4 regions of the Brucella oryzae genome follow, and region 3 is predicted to be linked to each of the others. Evidence: riboswitches for the same ligand, from Rfam matches in the RefSeq annotation. Region 3 holds a riboswitch; each other region holds the start of a gene.

Region 1 (4,308 bases), on a different contig from region 3:
AAGTGCCGCACATTGACCGACGCAGCGAACTAAAATTCACCCTTGAGCCTCCTCATTTGGGAAATTACAGGGTTTCCGCGCAGTCTTAAATTCCAAAAATGACCTCGTGCCGGAAACCGACACGAGGTATCTCGTGGTTTCAAGACTACTGCGGTTTCTCGCCTGCCCGATCCAGTATCTCCTGAAAACGCTTCTTGGCCCGTTGGGGTAAATCCGCCTGGATAAAATCAGGAGTAACGGCTGCATCGCCTACTTTTACGATCATCACCATTCCCATACCAATGTGGGGCGAACACTTGATGCCATAGAAGCCAGCCTCATCAAAGGTCACAGCAATTTCTTGGTCAATCTTGCCTTTGAACCCGGCATAGCCTTCCGGAGACATTCCCGGAATGGATGCCGCGTTATGGCTCTTGTTGCCGACCCTGAACTGAATAATGTCGCCTGGTTTCAGGCTGACAAACTCTGGTTCGAACACCATGCTACCATTTTGCCCACGATTGAGCATCTTGACTTCAATGGTTTCCGCATAGGCAGGCAAGTGATTGCTCATAACCAAGAGAGATGCCAGGGCCGTCGCTCGGACAATTCCTACTTTCGAAAGCCCGCTCATTTTGACAAGCCTGCCTTTTCAAGCGCATCTGCCAGGACTTCGATCCCTTCAATCGTGCGGATCGTCGGGTTCATTGCCTGAGCATCCATCTCCACTATTCGCTTCTCCTTGACAGCAGGCATCAGGTTTGTGACCGGATCCGTGTCGAGAAACTTGAGCTTGACTGCAACATCATCTGCCGGGAACCGACGGCGTTCCATCTTTCCAGCAACAATGATCGTCGGATTGGCTTTTGCAATGGTTTCCCAGCCAACTGTTGGCCATTCTTCTTCGCTGGCGATAATGTTCTTCACCCCAAGCGTCGACATGATGTAACCGGGGGCTCCGCTCTGACCCGCAACGTAGGGATCGATATCCAATTCGGCACTGGAAAACCAGAAGACCGCCGACGCTTCGCCTTTTAATCCGGCAATCTTGTTTCTGGCCTTTTCTTCGCGCTCCTTCAGTTCGGCTACGAGCTTGTCACCTTTTTCCTGCACGTCGAAGATTTTGGCGAGATCGGAGACTTCCTGATAGATCATGTCCATCGAGAATTTTGACGTGCGCAAGCCATCGCCGCCGCTGGAATTGTCCTTACCAATGCAATCAGCAGGCGATGTGTAGACTGGAATATTCAGTTCCGCGAATTGCTCTGACGTCCCCACAACACCCTGTGGCCCGATCTGCCATTCAAACTGATTGGCGATCATATCCGGTTTCGTTGCGACGACGCTTTCGAAGCTTGGATCGTTATCCGCAAGACGTGGAACTTTCTTGTCCAGCTCTTCAAATCCGGGAAGAACTGGCCCGATCCACAACGCCGTTCCGACAATTTTTTCAGCAACGCCAAGGAGATAGAGTATTTCAGTCGAGCTCTGACCAACCGAAACCACACGGTTAGGAGCCTGCTTGAATGTGATGTCATGCCCACAATTCTTGAGCGTCAGTGGATATCGGGTTTTGTCGGCAAATGAAGGTGTTACTGCGGTTGCCAGCAAAGAGGCCGTCGCCAAAGCAAGAACGAGAGATTTAAAGCGCACAGTCTTTCCTTTCGCGGAGATGTGAGTGCATCGCCACCAATGAATTGAGCGGAGCAGCTTTTGGGAGGATGTAGCAAGCGATCATAATGATCCTTTCCGAGCTTCCCCGCTCGTGAAGTTGGACGGTTTGATACGGCAGGTATCCTGGCTCACAGAGTTTGCACTGCTCATCTGCCTTCCCACTTTCGCAGTGGCATGACGCTCGAAAAACAAAGCGTCACTCGGATGAACGGTCTCCGCTTACAGTTGCGGGGGCAGCCACGGATTTGGCCCCATTCGGGTCGTCCTCACCGTGTTCCCTTTTAATCCCGGCAATTCTCATCGCCAGGAACCGTGAAATGATCACTAGGTTTTTGTTCCCTGATCAGTCAAGCAATGTTTGAGCAAATCGCAGTTAATCGTCAGGCCTGCCCAAACGCCATTTCGACTTGGAAATCAGTCCGCCTCAAGCCTTGCAAACATTTCTCCGGGATCAGCCAACTCCTCGCGACGCCAATCCTCGATGATATGAGGATGGACGACCAGATTCTGAATTAGAGAGGGAGGGTAAAGTGTTACGGTAAAAGACTTCTTTGTCCGCGATGATGCAACCTTTGTTGGGCCTGGAAGTTTGCCAGATTTTGTCCAGCGTCGGCATTCTTCGGCAGAGATATTGAGAAAATTTTCAACCGAACGGCTGGATAGCGGAGCGTTGATAATTGCGCTGACCCGACGATCAATCCTGCGGAGCTTGTCAAGGAATAACCCCAACTCACTATCGGTGGGATGGAATAAGAATACGTTCCTATCATCGGTTTGAAAACTGCTCTTTAATATGTTGACTGCTCTACGAAAACTGCGTCGAGCTGGCGTCTTTCGTGGAATGAACACATCCAGCGCAAAAATTTCCTCATCCAATGAGACTTCAATACCGGATTGTAAGCAGCGCCCTATTACAAAACTTCCATTGAAAAACACCTGAAACTTTTCCTCCATCAACATCCGGTTTTCATTGAACGAAACCTTTCGCATCAGGTCAATAAACGAGGCTGGATACGCGGCGTTTTTCCATAATCTCTATCAGTTCCAATAAATCTGCCAGATCCATTGCATTCCCCTTTTATCGAATAAACGGGCTCTTTTTCAGTTTTTATCAAGGAGTGGCAAAAGGGGTCAGAAATGCCCCTTTACGTCAGCTCGCCGCATAGGGTGAAATCGCTGCAACATTATCGCTGATTTGCATTTCATGGCTTATCGGGGGGAAGGCGCGTTGGCTGCATTCGCGGCGCTCGCACAGCTTGCAACCCACACCAATCATGGTTCGCGCACTCAGATCGTTCAGAACCAGGCCCTTTGAATAAACCAGACGCTCCGCATCCCTGAGATCGCATCCCAATCCAATGGCAAAAGTCTTGTCCGGCGCACCATATCCGCCATGATGATGTGTGACCGTTCTTGCAACCCACAGATAAGCCCGTCCATCCGGCATTTCAGCAATCTGGGTGCAAATCCGGCCCGGCGAAGAAAACGCATCGTATACTGTCCAAAGAGGACAACTGCCGCCTATTCTGGAGAAATGGAAATCTGTTGCAGACTGCCGCTTGGAGATATTGCCTGCCCTGTCAACGCGAACAAAGAAGAATGGTACTCCATTCGCACCCGGTCGTTGCAAGGTGCTCAGCCGATGGCAAATGGTTTCAAAACCCACCCCAAATCGCTGGCCGAGCAGATCAATATCGTAGTGCAATTGTTCGGCCGATTGCAGGAAGGCCCTATAAGGCAGTATCAGCGCGCCAGCGAAATAATTGGCGAGGCCAATGCGGGCAAGAGCAACGGCTTCTGAGCTGGAGAACCCTGCCTTCCCCGTCAGAGTGTCGAGCAACCCGGCCTGTTCAAGGAAGCACAATTGCGTCGCCATCTGAAACGCAGACTGTCCGGGAGAAAGCGTATTGGACAGCGTAAGAGTTCGGGACGCCGGATCAAAACGCCTCAATGAGCTTTGATAATCAAAGGACTGATCATACTTTACCGAGACGGAATGCAGATTATGGAGGCGTTCCACGAGGGCTTGATCAAATCGCCCAATTTGCATGCCAAGTTCTCCAGCCAGTTTCTCTGCACAGAGATCGAGTTCGGCGATGTGATTGCTTCTCGCATAAAAATAGTCGCGGACTTCCTCATAAGGCATGGAAGGAAAGGGCTCCAATGACGATTGCCTTGGATCACCCAGACGCATAGCGAGCGCCTCCGACTGCTCAATCGCCTTTCGCATCTGCTTGTAAAGCTGGAGAACAGTGCGCCCCACAGCTGGCATATTGCTGGCAATCTCCCTGATCTCACTGTTGCTGACCGTCTCGCCTAGCAGCGGGTTTGAGAATACCTGTCTCAACTCTCCGATCATGCGTCCATCATCTTGCCCGGAGAAAAGCTGAACATCGATCCCGAAAGCTGCATTCATGCGCAATAGTACCTGGACAGTAATGGGTCGCTGATTGTTCTCGATCTGGTTGAGATAGCTCAGAGATATTCCAAGTGCATTTGCCAACGCTTGCTGGGTCAGTTGGCGTTCCTCGCGCAGTCGTTTCAGACGCAGCCCTACAAATGGCTTCTTCATGGCTCCTCCAATCAACTGCAGATGACTTCGCAAACTTTGCAAATTCACCGATTTAACTTCGCTAAACTACACATTTTCAGTCA
Region 2 (4,308 bases), on a different contig from region 3:
AGCAGGATCTTGCGGCGGGTGGAATGACGACCGTGCAGCTCTTCGCTATCGCCTTCGGAACGGCTTGCGCGGGCATGGTAGCTAATTTTGCGGGTATTGCCGTGCCCGGCGGCGTGGAGGGGGCGGCAAATGCCTCGCTCTGGCTTTCGGTGATTTTCGCGCTCGCGCCAGCAATCGCGGTTGCCGTGGCATTCAAGGTCATCCGGATTACCGGTGGAAAGGACTGATCGATGCCGCGTCTCATTGCTGATATTCTCGAGTCCCGCGCCAGTCTTTTGCTGGCGCGGATCGTCCTCACCTTCGTTTTCTGGTCTAGCGGTCTGGCCAAGCTCTTCGATTTCGGTGCCAATGCCGCAGAGATGGAAGGTCTTGGACTTTATCCTGGCTGGCTGTTCAACACTGCCACCCTGCTTCTGCAAATCGGCGGGTCGTTGATGATCATCCTCAACCGTGGCGCCTGGCTGGCTTGTGGTGCTCTTGCTGTCTTTACGATTTTTACTATTCCCATCGCTCATCCGTTCTGGGCGAAAGAAGGAGAAGAGGCGTTCCGGGATATGACGGTGGCACTGGAACACATATCGCTGATCGGCGGTCTCGCTATCGCCGCCATTCTATCGCGCAAGATCTAAATCACTAGACGCGCGGATTGCCCTGCCTGTACCTTGCCTGTCATCGGATCGACAGGCAGGGAGGGCCTCGCATGGATGTGACGATCATAACGGGAGCATCGGAAGGAATAGGTGCAGAAACTGCACGGCAGATTGCCCGGCGTGACCGCGCCAATGCTGCTCTTGTGCTCGCTGCGCGTAATGTGGAAAATCTGGAAAATCTGGCCGCCGAATTGCGGCAACTGGGCAGCTCGGCCCTTGTGATACCCACCGACGTAAAGGATCGCGCTGCCTGCATCGCCCTGATCGACAAGGCGGTTTCCGCCTATGGTCGCATCGATACGCTGATTGTGAATGCGGGCATGTCGGCCCATGCCAATTTTGCCGAGATCAAGCCGGATGATCTCGATTGGATGCATGACCTGATGGAGTTGAACTATTGGGGCAGTGTCTGGCCTATTCATGCTGCACTTCCGCATCTTGCCGCCAGCAAGGGGCGGATCGTTGCTGTTTCTTCTGTTGCCGGGTTGATCGGTGTGCCGGGGCGCACCGCCTATAGCGGAACGAAGTTCGCCCTCTCAGGCTTCTGCGAGGCGCTTCGCGCGGAACTGACCCCCAGCGGTATTTCCGTGACAATCGTCTATCCGGGTGTCGTCAAAACCGACATTCGCAAAGTCGGTTATGGTGCAAGCGGTGCCGCTCTTGGAACGAGCGGTGTGCGGGAAGATGACATGATGCCCGTCGAGGAAGCTGTGCGGTTGATGCTGGATGGCGTGGAGGCGCGCAAGCGTGAAGTGTTGATGACGCGCCAGATGCGATTCGGGCGGTGGTTGAAACTTATCGCCCCAACGCTGGTAGACCGCATGGCGCTCAAGGCGATTAAATCGGAGTTCAGACCGAAACCGATCAAACCCGCAAGATAAACAGCGATAATCCCTGCTATTCACAGGGCTGCCAGAATGGCCCGCTCATTTTACGTTTTGCCGCCAACTACCCGTTGACGGGATTTTTACTTCAGCTACTATATATAGTGTTCTAGGTTCTTTCGATTCGTTGGATCGAAAGCTAAGACGGGAATTCGGTGCGTTTCATCCATGATGGATGCGGCAATGCCGGAGCTGCCCCCGCAACTGTAAGCGGAGAGTTCTGTTCATCATGTCACTGGCTTTGGCTGGGAAGGCGGACAGAACGTTGATCCGTGAGCCAGGAGACCTGCCTTGAACGAGTACGTCCACGGGCGGGGTGTCCGGTTGGCGCGCAATTATGTGTGGCAAACTATTGCCTTGCCGATTGCTGCCCCGAACTTCCGCTTTGTTTTTACGCATTACCTTAAGCAAAGCCGCTTCGCACTTTTGCTGGAAATGCTCATAACTTCGGGGTGAAGTCCATGTTCAGTCTATTCAGTTTCGGTTCCGGTCCTCCCTTCGCGGCATAGTTTGTGCGGTCAGGCTGCTTATTTGCGGCTGGCCGATCCCCTGTCTTGTGTCTTTCAACGCGCATTTTGCGATGCGCGAACGGCTCTTTGCGTCCTCCCAACCAGCGAGAAAAAAATGAACGTTACCGTTTACAGCAAGCCCGCCTGCGTCCAATGCACGGCCACCACCCGCGCCCTCGACCGCCAGGGTATCGAATATGAAGTCATCGATATTTCCGCCGATGCCGATGCTTTCCATCTCGTTCAGGGCATGGGTTATCGCCAGGTGCCGGTGGTGGTCGCGGGTGAATCCCATTGGGCGGGCTTCCGGCCCGATATGATCAGCGCGCTCGCCTGAGGGCTGCGGTCACATGAGCCTGATCGTCTATTTTTCCAGCCGATCGGAGAATACGCATCGGTTTGTCGAGCGGCTTGGAATGCGGTCGAACCGTATCCCGATGGACGGTTCAGGCGGATTGCAGGTGCGTGAGCCGTTCGTGCTCGTGACGCCCACATATGGTGGCGGCGGCTCCAAGGGCGCTGTCCCCAAGCCTGTGATCCGCTTCCTCAACGACGAGAGCAACCGCTCTTTCATCCGCGGCGTGATTGCCGCGGGAAACAGCAATTTCGGCGAGGCTTTCTGTATCGCCGGCAACATTATCTCCGCCAAATGTCAGGTTCCCTATCTCTACCGCTTCGAGCTTCTGGGAACCGATGAGGACATTGGCAATGTCAAAAACGGGATGGAACGATTTTGGACACGGCAGACACGACCCTGATCCGGGAGCGCGAGGCATGGCCAGCGGTGCAGGATGCGCCTCTAGCGACAACTACCAACAGCAGCACACCGTCAAAATCCTCGGACGGGATGGATTATCACGCGCTTAACGCGATGCTGAACCTCTATGATGACGAGGGGAAAATCCAGCTTGATCGCGACCGGCAGGCTGCGCGGCAATATTTCCTCCAGCACGTGAACCAGAACACCGTCTTTTTCCATAACTTGCGGGAAAAGCTCGATTATCTGGTGACGGAAGGTTATTACGAACAGGACGTGCTGGACCAGTATTCCTTCAATTTCGTGCGCGATCTTTTCGACGAAGCCTATGCGAAGAAATTCCGGTTTCCGACCTTTCTCGGCGCATTCAAATATTACACCAGCTATACGCTGAAAACCTTCGACGGAAAGCGCTATCTGGAGCGCTATGAAGACCGCGTCTGCATGGTGGCGCTGGCGCTGGCACGCGGCAATGAGCAGCTTGCGCACGATCTGATGGAAGAGATCATTTCAGGCCGCTACCAGCCTGCGACGCCTACATTCCTCAATGCGGGAAAGAAACAGCGCGGCGAGCTCGTCTCGTGTTTTCTGCTGCGTGTCGAGGACAATATGGAGTCCATCGGCCGCTCCATCAATTCGGCTCTGCAATTGTCGAAACGGGGTGGCGGGGTGGCCTTGAGCCTTACCAATATTCGCGAGGCGGGCGCCCCTATCAAGCAGATCCAGAATCAGTCATCCGGCATCATTCCGGTGATGAAGCTTCTTGAGGATTCCTTTTCCTACGCCAATCAGCTCGGCGCGCGGCAAGGCGCTGGCGCTGTCTATCTGCACGCACACCACCCGGATATCATGCGTTTTCTCGACACGAAGCGGGAAAACGCCGACGAGAAAATCCGTATCAAAACCTTGTCGCTTGGTGTGGTCATTCCGGACATTACCTTCGAACTCGCGAAGAATAACGAGGATATGTACCTCTTCTCGCCCTATGATGTGGAGCGGGTTTACGGCGTACCGCTGACCGAGATTTCGGTCACCGAAAAATATCGGGAAATGGTCGATGAGGCGCGTATTACCAAGAAGAAGATCAATGCGCGCGAGTTCTTTCAGGTGCTGGCGGAAATCCAGTTCGAATCCGGTTATCCCTATATCATGTTCGAGGACACGGTGAATCGCGCCAATCCGATCGACGGACGCATCACCATGAGCAATCTCTGTTCGGAAATCCTCCAGGTGAGTGAGGCGAGCATCTTCGGCGAAGACCTTTCCTATGATCATCTCGGCAAGGATATTTCGTGCAATCTGGGTTCGCTCAACATTGCAGCAGCAATGGACTCGCCCGATTTCGGCAAGACCATCGAGACCTCCATCCGCGCTCTGACTGCAGTTTCCGATATGAGCCATATAGGTTCCGTGCCGTCGGTCGCCCGAGGGAATGATGAAAGCCATGCCATCGGTCTCGGCCAGATGAACCTGCATGGTTATCTCGCCCGCGAGCGGATTTACTACGG
Region 3 (4,308 bases):
CGAGCGAAGCAGCGGATTCGGTTCCGAAGGTAAAGGCATCAAGCGCACGTGCATGCCACAGGCAGATGGCCAGACCAATCAGGCAGGCAGGCAGAGCAAGTGTGACGTCGGGCCAGCGCACGCCGGAAAGATTACCCAAAAGCCAGAACATGATGCCGCGCGCCTGCTCGGCATTTGCAGCCTTTGTGACGATGAATGACGTTAGCGCATTGAAAAGCTGTGAACCCGCAATGCCTGCGAGGATGATCGCGCTGCTGCCGCGCCCCGCTCGCAACGCCAGAAGGGAGACGAGGCCGAAAGCAACAATAGCGCCAATGAACGCACCCAGCGAAAGCGTCAGCACGCCAGCGCCTATGCCGAGAATAGCAACGCCGACAGCGCCTGTCGAAGCACCAGCGGAGATGCCCAGAATATACGGATCAGCGAGCGAATTCCGAAGCAGCGACTGCAGAATAACACCGGATATTGCGAGCGACGCGCCACAACATGCCGCGATAACCGCACGGCTGAGGCGATAGCTCCAGACGATCCCTTCATCGATGGGTTCGAGCGGATACCCGGCATTCCACACCCGATTGGCCACGGTCTTCGCGACCACATCAAGCGGTATTGCCGTTTCGCCTATCGCCGCTCCGAGCCAAAGGGCAAGAAGAAGCAGGACAAGCGAAAAGGCCAGGAAGAACACGCCGGAGCGTGCCCTTCCCTTCTGTTTGAAGCCTGTTGTCGCCGCCCGAACCGTCACTTGTTCAGGCCCGAGGCGGCAATGTCGGCAGCTAGCGTTTCGATGCCTTCGATCACGCGAAGCGACGTGCTCATCGACTGTGCATCCATGTCGAAGACATACTTGTCCTTGACCGCAGGCATCAGCTTCGTGACCGGATCGTTCTCGAGGAACTGGTGCTTGACGGCAATGTCGTCAGCCGGATAGCGACGGCGATCCAGTTTCGCAGCCACGATCATCGAAGGGTTCGATTTTGCAATCGTTTCCCATCCGACCGTCGGCCATTCTTCCTCGCTGTCGATCACATTCTTGATGCCAAGCACCGAAAGAATATAGGCGGGCGCGCCGAACTTGCCTGCAACATAGGGATCGGCATCGACCTGCGTGCTGGAGAACCAGACAACGGCGGAAAGCTTACCGCCAGCAGACCCAACCTTTTCGCGCGCAGCCGCTTCGCGCGCCTTCAGATCGGCGACGAGTTTTTCGCCCCGGTCCTGCACATTGAAGATTTCCGCCAGTTCGGTGATTTCCTGATAGACGATACCCATCTTGAACGCTGCTGTACGAACGCCGTCGCCGCCGCCGGAATTGTCCTTGCCAACGCAATCGGATGGCGAGGTATAGGCCGGGATGCCCAGCTCCTCGAACTGTTCAGGCTTTGCCACGATACCCGCCGGGCCGACATGCCACTGGAAATCCGCCGTCACGATATCCGGCTTCTGTGCCAGAACGCTTTCGAAGCTCGGATCGTTATCGGCGAGCCGCTTTACCTTGGAATTTACCTCTTCAAAGCCTTTGAGAACAGGCCCGAACCACACCGCCGTGCCGACAACCTTGTCGCCAAGGCCGAGGCTGTAAAGAATTTCTGCGCTGCTTTGTCCGACTGCAACGGCGCGGGTGGGTGCATGGTTGAAGGTTACCTCCCGACCGCAATTCTTCAGCGTCAGCGGATATTGCGTTTCCGCCGCCTGGGCGGCCAATCCGCCTGCGAGAAAAAATGCAGCCGCGCAAAAGGCGGCGCGAAACGGCATCTTGCCGAGAATATTCATGAAAGTCCCCGAAATGATGAGAGAAAGACGCCCTGTCAGGCGGCGGATAAAATCCGGCGCGGAAGACGAACAGGCATATCCGGGATCATACCGAAATCATGCGATGACGATGGGAGGAAGCGTCCTGCGACGCGGAAATCTGTCATAACCGGCTCCTGCTCCGGGCATCCCCGCCCGTGACAATGGACAACACTAGACGGCAGGTCTCCTGGCTCACGAATATCTGCTGTTCATCTGCCTTCCCGCGCTTCTCCGGCACAGTGGCATGACGCTTTGAACGTCACGAGGATGAACGGCAATCCGCTTACAGTTGCGGGGGCAGCCACGGTCTTGGCCCCTTTTCGGGTCGTCCTCACCGTGTTCCCTATTAATCCCCTTCACTCTCGGTCGGGGAACCGTCGTTACACTATTACGTTAGCCCGTTGTCACCGTCAAGCAGGTCTCGACGGCTATTTCCAGCGCGCAGTTTTCAATTGTTTCGAAAGCTAGTTACTTAAATTGCAGCCAAACTATTGTCGCTTACGCTGGCCTATTGAATTTGTTTTGGGCAATATCCATGTAGACAACTCCCGCTAGAGGAGCGGGACTTTGGGGAGGTCCGCCGGAAGGCGGCATACATTCTATCTGGGAGGACATATGCGTAGATTTATTCTGGCCCTGACGTCGGTGGCGGCGTTGGCGATGGCAGGCTCTGCTTCTGCAGAAGACTACAAAGTGCTGGCGCCTGCAGCACCTGGCGGCGGCTGGGACCAGACGGCGCGCACAATGCAGAGCGCGCTTCAGGACGAAAAGATTTCCGGCAGCGTTCAGGTCATCAACGTTCCGGGCGCTGGCGGCACCATCGGCCTCGCGCAGTTCGTGAACCAGAACAAGGGCGACCCGAGCCAGCTCATCGTTGGCGGCTATGTCATGGTCGGCGCTATCTTGACCAACAAGTCGCCGGTGACACTCGATGCCATCACGCCGATTGCACGCCTCACCGGCGAGTATGAAGCCATCGTCGTACCGGCATCTTCCGACATCCAGAATCTTGGCGATCTTGCCGCAAAGCTGAAGGCTGATCCGGGCTCCGTTTCGTGGGGCGGCGGTTCTGCGGGCGGCACCGACCACATCACCGCCGGCCTCTTTGCCAAGGCGGCAGGCGTCGACCCGACAAAGGTCAACTACATCGCTTTCTCCGGCGGCGGCGAAGCACTGGCGGCCATTCTCGGCAATCAGGTGACTGTTGGCATTTCCGGCTACGGCGAATTCGAAGCCCAGATCAAGGCCGGTACGCTGCGTATCATCGGCATTTCGAGCGACGAGCGCGTGGAAGGCATCGACGCACCGACCTTCAAGGAAGGCGGCGTAGATGTTTCGATCCAGAACTGGCGCATGGTGGGTGCGGCTCCCGGCATCACTGCCGAACAGGAAGCTGCCATCAATGCCGATATCGAGAAAATGGTGAAGTCCGAATCCTGGCAGAAGGCTCTGAAAGACAAGGGCTGGGCGGATACTTATCTCGCCGGTCCGGCATTCAAGGAGCAGCTGGCCAAGGACGTCGCCGCGACTGAGACCATCCTCAAGGAAATCGGCCTCGTCAAATGACCGGAACAGAACCGCAGGAAAAGCGCCGCCCGGAAGGGGCGGCGCCAGATTTCGCCGCCCTTGTCATCGCTCTCGTTCTTGCAGCCGTCGCCATTGCCATTGCATGGTCGACAACCTACGGCAACGACGTGACGAGTTATTCGCCGGTCGGGCCCAAAACCGTTCCTTATGTCGTTGCCGCCGGATTGTTCGGCCTCGCCATATGGACCGTATTCGAGGCGCTTCGCGGTGATTTTCCCGAGCGCGAGCATCAGGAAATTGCTCCGATGGCATGGATCATCGGCGGTCTGGCCATCCAGATGCTGACGATGAAGACTGTCGGCTTTTCCTTATCCACCGGCCTGCTTTTCGCAGCAACCGCCCGTGGCTTCGGCTATCGCAAGTTCTGGATCAGCGTTCCCGTCGGCATCGTCTTCGCCTTCGTGATCTGGTTCATCTTTGCGCGCGGCCTGCAGCTATCGCTGCCGTCCGGCTGGCTCGAACAATTCGTTTAGAGCATTCCCTGAAACATTGGAAATGCCCTAAGTCCTTGTTTTGTCGCATTATCCTACGCAAAACCGCTTCGCATTTTTGCTGGAAATGCTTTAAAGGCTAAATGCCATTATGGATACTGTCGCACTTCTCGCCAACGGGCTTCTGGTGGCGCTTGAACCATCGAATCTTCTGTATGCGTTAATCGGCGTCACGCTCGGCACAGCCGTTGGTGTGCTACCTGGCATCGGCCCGGCGCTGACCGTCGCGCTCCTTCTGCCCGTTACCTACAAGCTCGACCCCTCCGGCTCCCTCATCATGTTTGCGGGCATCTATTACGGCGGCATGTATGGCGGCTCGACCACATCGATCCTCCTGAATACGCCGGGCGAAAGCGCCTCCATCGTCACCGCATTGGAGGGCAACAAGATGGCACGCGCCGGACGTGGCGGGCCAGCGCTTGCAACAGCAGCCATCGGC
Region 4 (4,308 bases), on a different contig from region 3:
GTGCATCCACCTTGTCGTGGTCATCGGCAAAACGACCTTCGGCAACGGCTGCCGCATCAATCACGGTTACCACACCGTCGACGGTTACCTGCGTCTTGATTTCCGGCCAGTTGAATGCGGCGACGAGTGGCTGCGGCAATGCCAGGCCGGAGGTCTCGATCACAATATGATCTGGACGATCAGCGCGATCCAGAAGCTTGGTCATGGTCGGGATGAAATCATCGGCAACGGTGCAGCAGATACAACCATTATTGAGTTCAATCACATCTTCTTCACGGCATGCTTCGATACCGCAACCTTTCAGAATACCGCCATCGACACCGAGATCACCGAACTCATTGATAATCAACGCGATGCGTTTTCCGTCAGCGTTTTCCAGCAGGTTGCGGATCATCGTCGTTTTGCCCGATCCGAGAAAACCGGTGATGACTGTTGCGGGAATTTTCTGTCCCTGCATCGATTTATCCCTTCATCTTGAGCGGCAGCCCTGCCGCCATGAAATAAACTTCATCCGCAACCGCGGCCACTGCCTGGTGCAGAAAGCCTGCATGATCGCGAAATTCCCGTGCCATGCGATTTTCCGGCACGATCCCAAGTCCAACTTCGTTCGAAACAAAAACCACAGACCCGGCAAGGTCCGGCAGCATAGCGACAAGACTTGCCGTCTCAGTTGCTATATCGCGCTCGGCCATCATCAGATTGGTCAGCCACAGGGTCAAACAATCAACCAGCACGAACCGATCCGCAGCAACATGCAATGTTAGTGCGCCAATGAGATCGAGCGGCTCCTCTACCGTCTGCCATTCTGAACCACGGCGGTCGCGGTGAATGGCTATGCGGCTTTCCATTTCCTTGTCGAAGGCGCGTCCTGTTGCCAGATAGAGCGGCTGAAGCCCCGAGGACACGACCATCTTCTCGGCATAGGATGACTTGCCCGAACGGGCTCCGCCAAGGACCAGAACCGATTTTCCCGGCGAAGCCATTTTCATCAACCCTCAATCTCGGACGACGCATAGTGCTGGATGAACCAGCCGAGCGCGAGGCCGATCACCGCCCACATAAACAGGTTGGTCGCCAGCGATGCGACCGCATATTGCGACGCAAGCAGCGCGGGAATGGGAGACGAAATATCTTCCGGATGCGGTGCACCATAGAGATGCGGAGCCATAATCAGCACTAGCCCAAGAATCTTCGCCCAGATTTCCTGGCGTAAAACGATGAGATAGAGCCCCAGACCGCTCAGCACCACGGTTGCAATCCACCATAGCTGACGTTCGGCCAGATCGGCCGCCGGCATTGCCGGCAATTCCGGTGACAATCCCAACGCGGGCAGAAAGGCGACTGCAAAAAAGCCAGCAACACCCCAATAGATGCCGTTCTGCGCCGTAATGCGACGCCCGAGAAGCAAGGCCACGCCACCGAGCAGCAAGGCAAAACCCGCGCCTGCCACGAGATTCGCAAGGATTGTATTGCCCAACCGTCCGAACGGCAGTTCGGCTCCTTCTACTTCAGCATCTGCGGCAGTGGCACCATGTTCATGCGGCGTGGCTTCCGCCTCGCCATGGCTGTGACCACCGCCAGCATCTTCATAGGTTTCGGCCTGCAGGATCAACGGTACTGTCTTCAAATACATGGCTGGAGTAATCAACAGCCCGGCCAAAAGACCGGCAGCAAGCGTCGCCAACAAATAACGGATCAACATTTCTGTCCCTCAATAGCAATTTCGCGCCGATGGCCGTCCGCCATCGAGCCTTGCTCAACTTCAATTCTCAAAAAGGTTAGGCTGCTCAGTGGCAGGGAAAACCATAAGAATGGCGCGTATCGTGTGCTGAATCGTGCAGCGTATCGGAATGGGCAAGCCCTACGCCGTAAATCAGGAACGCGCCGAGAAGCAGAGAAACGACAGCTGTGCCCAGACGGGCAGCAAGCGGCATTGCGAGTGTGCTGGAAACAGAATCTTGAGTACGTGCAGCCATGACAACCTCCGTGCAGGCAGCAGGGAAAAACCTCCCATGGGGTTCAGGCTCTATGCCTTCACGCAACAGGCAGGTCTCCTGGCTCACGGGTCGCGGGGATTGAAGCTACCTTCCCAGAAGCCTTTAATGCTTCCAGTGGTTACCGGTTGCCCGGCTTGCTTCATCCCTCTCCGCTCTACAGTCGCGGGGTCGGCTGCGATAAAGACGCCCGGATTGGGTCCGTCCGTCGCATTCCCTTTTTGGTATCGCCGGGATTCGTCCCGGCAAAGACCTGTTGCATGGTTTTGACACTAGGCTTTCGCCCCATCGGCGTCAATCGCGACCGATGATTGACTACCTCATTTCAAATTAAACAATGCATCGATATCGAGACAGGCTTCCAGCTCCTCGGACAGTTCATCCAGCGCGGCCTCGACACTGGCACGATAACTCATCTGGCTACCGCTCACACCAAGCCCCTGCAAAAATCTCCGACGGAACTCGTCAGCACTAAAAACACCATGAAGATAAGTCCCCATGATCCGCCCATCTGGAGATACCGCTCCATCATCATGCTCGCCAATACGGGCAAATGGCCTCACCATATCCTGTCCGATCGTGCGCCCGATATGAATTTCATATCCGTCCAGCGGCACATTATGGAGAATCGAGGTCGCCTGCACATTGCGGACAACTTTTTCAGGTTCCATCAACGTTTCAACATCGAGAAGCGCCAACCCATCGATATCGCGCACATGGCCCTCGATACCGGTCGGGTCGCTGATGTGGCGACCAAGCATCTGGAACCCACCGCAGATACCAAGCACATAACCGCCCCGTTTCACATGGGCAAACAATTCCAGATCCCAGCCATTGTCACGAACCGCCTGCATATCGGCTATCGTAGACTTTGTTCCCGGCAGAATGACAAGGCCCGCATCGCCGGGAATACTCGATCCAGGCGGCACCATGACTACTTCTACATCCGATTCAGTTTTTAGCGGATCAAGATCATCGAAATTGGCGATGCGCGGCAACATAGGCACCGCAACCACGAGTGACTTCTTTTTTCCGCGTACTGCACGCTCAAGAACAACCGAATCCTCGGCTGGCAGTCGCGATACTGCTTTCAGCCACGGAACCACGCCGAAAGAACGCCAGCCGGTAAACTGGGTAATGGCAGCCAGCCCGTCATCAAAAAGCGAGATATCGCCCCGGAACTTGTTGATCAGAAATCCGCGAACCATGGCGCGGTCCTGTTGGGAAAGAATAGTGTGCGTGCCGACGAGAGAAGCGATAACGCCGCCCCTGTCTATATCGCCAACGAGAACGACCGGGACATCGGCCTGCGTGGCAAATCCCATATTGGCGATATCGCCAGCCCGCAGGTTGATTTCAGCTGACGACCCCGCCCCTTCCACAAGCACAAGGTCCGCGCCTTGGCTGATCCTGGCAAAGGATTCCATGACAGCCGCCATGAGCTGCGGTTTCAACTCCTGATAATAGCGCCCACGCGCTTCGCCCCGCACCTGCCCCTGTACGACGACCTGACTACCCATGTCAGTCTGCGGCTTGAGAAGCACCGGGTTCATATGAACAGACGACGGTACACCACAAGCCAGTGCCTGCAACCACTGAGCTCTGCCGATTTCACCGCCATCGTCGCTAACCGCCGCGTTGTTAGACATGTTTTGGGGTTTGAAAGGGCGAACATTGAGACCACGGTTACGTGCGACGCGGCATAATCCGGCAACAAGAACACTTTTGCCGACGTCCGAACCCGTTCCCTGAAACATGATTGCGCGTGCCATAAACTGCTGCCTAGCTTAAACTGAACTCGCTGGCAACGGGACCGCACGCGACGAACGTCTATGCAAAAATGCGCATCAGTTTATTACAAATGTGAGCAACATTATTCCAATGGAGCGTTGGCAGCCCTCCACCGTTATGATCTAGTCCGGGGGAAGAGCTGCGGTGCTACAGGGAGGAAACCATGGATGCTGCCGACCAGAACCAGTTCGAACTGAATGAAGATCAGCTTGCCATTCAGGATATGGCGCGAGCCTTCGCCAGTGATCGCATTGCCCCATATGCATTGCAATGGGATCGTGACAAACATTTCCCGGTCGATGTACTACAAGAGACCGGTCCGCTCGGCATGGGTGGCATCTATGTACATGAAGATGTCGGTGGCTCAGCACTCAAGCGGCTGGATGCAGTGCTTATTTTTGAAGCGCTGGCGACCGCGTGCCCCGCATTTTCGGCCTTTGTCTCTATCCATAACATGGCCGCATGGATGATCGACACTTTCGGCAACAACGAACAGCGCCAACGCTTGCTGCCGAAGCTTACA

The links. A riboswitch is a leader RNA that binds a small molecule or an ion and turns the genes downstream of it on or off. The one in region 3 is predicted to bind cobalamin.
Positions count from the first base shown of each region.
Region 1: linked by a shared signal. The riboswitch ahead of JNC70_RS15995 (ABC transporter substrate-binding protein) and the one ahead of JNC70_RS01585 (ABC transporter substrate-binding protein) in region 3 are both predicted to bind cobalamin.
Region 2: linked by a shared signal. The riboswitch ahead of nrdH (glutaredoxin-like protein NrdH) and the one ahead of JNC70_RS01585 (ABC transporter substrate-binding protein) in region 3 are both predicted to bind cobalamin.
Region 4: linked by a shared signal. The riboswitch ahead of JNC70_RS08600 (CbtB domain-containing protein) and the one ahead of JNC70_RS01585 (ABC transporter substrate-binding protein) in region 3 are both predicted to bind cobalamin.

Region 1 covers NZ_JBHEEO010000016.1:25,908-30,215, reverse strand. The annotation lists gene JNC70_RS16000 (pseudoazurin) at 146-613, opposite strand; gene JNC70_RS15995 (ABC transporter substrate-binding protein) at 610-1,605, opposite strand; cobalamin riboswitch at 1,750-1,983, opposite strand; gene JNC70_RS15990 (hypothetical protein) at 2,068-2,613, opposite strand; gene JNC70_RS15985 (short-chain fatty acyl-CoA regulator family protein) at 2,804-4,225, opposite strand.
Region 2 covers NZ_JBHEEO010000003.1:153,010-157,317, forward strand. The annotation lists gene JNC70_RS04180 (MFS transporter) at 1-227, shown strand, start outside; gene JNC70_RS04185 (DoxX family protein) at 231-629, shown strand; gene JNC70_RS04190 (SDR family oxidoreductase) at 701-1,531, shown strand; cobalamin riboswitch at 1,629-1,842, shown strand; gene nrdH (glutaredoxin-like protein NrdH) at 2,159-2,380, shown strand; gene nrdI (class Ib ribonucleoside-diphosphate reductase assembly flavoprotein NrdI) at 2,394-2,801, shown strand; gene nrdE (class 1b ribonucleoside-diphosphate reductase subunit alpha) at 2,777-4,308, shown strand, end outside.
Region 3 covers NZ_JBHEEO010000001.1:343,721-348,028, forward strand. The annotation lists gene JNC70_RS01580 (FecCD family ABC transporter permease) at 1-742, opposite strand, end outside; gene JNC70_RS01585 (ABC transporter substrate-binding protein) at 739-1,770, opposite strand; cobalamin riboswitch at 1,952-2,185, opposite strand; gene JNC70_RS01590 (Bug family tripartite tricarboxylate transporter substrate binding protein) at 2,407-3,357, shown strand; gene JNC70_RS01595 (tripartite tricarboxylate transporter TctB family protein) at 3,354-3,851, shown strand; gene JNC70_RS01600 (tripartite tricarboxylate transporter permease) at 3,961-4,308, shown strand, end outside.
Region 4 covers NZ_JBHEEO010000006.1:208,952-213,259, reverse strand. The annotation lists gene cobW (cobalamin biosynthesis protein CobW) at 1-457, opposite strand, end outside; gene cobU (bifunctional adenosylcobinamide kinase/adenosylcobinamide-phosphate guanylyltransferase) at 462-983, opposite strand; gene JNC70_RS08605 (CbtA family protein) at 989-1,702, opposite strand; gene JNC70_RS08600 (CbtB domain-containing protein) at 1,788-1,976, opposite strand; cobalamin riboswitch at 2,028-2,266, opposite strand; gene JNC70_RS08595 (cobyric acid synthase) at 2,315-3,766, opposite strand; gene JNC70_RS08590 (isobutyryl-CoA dehydrogenase) at 3,949-4,308, shown strand, end outside.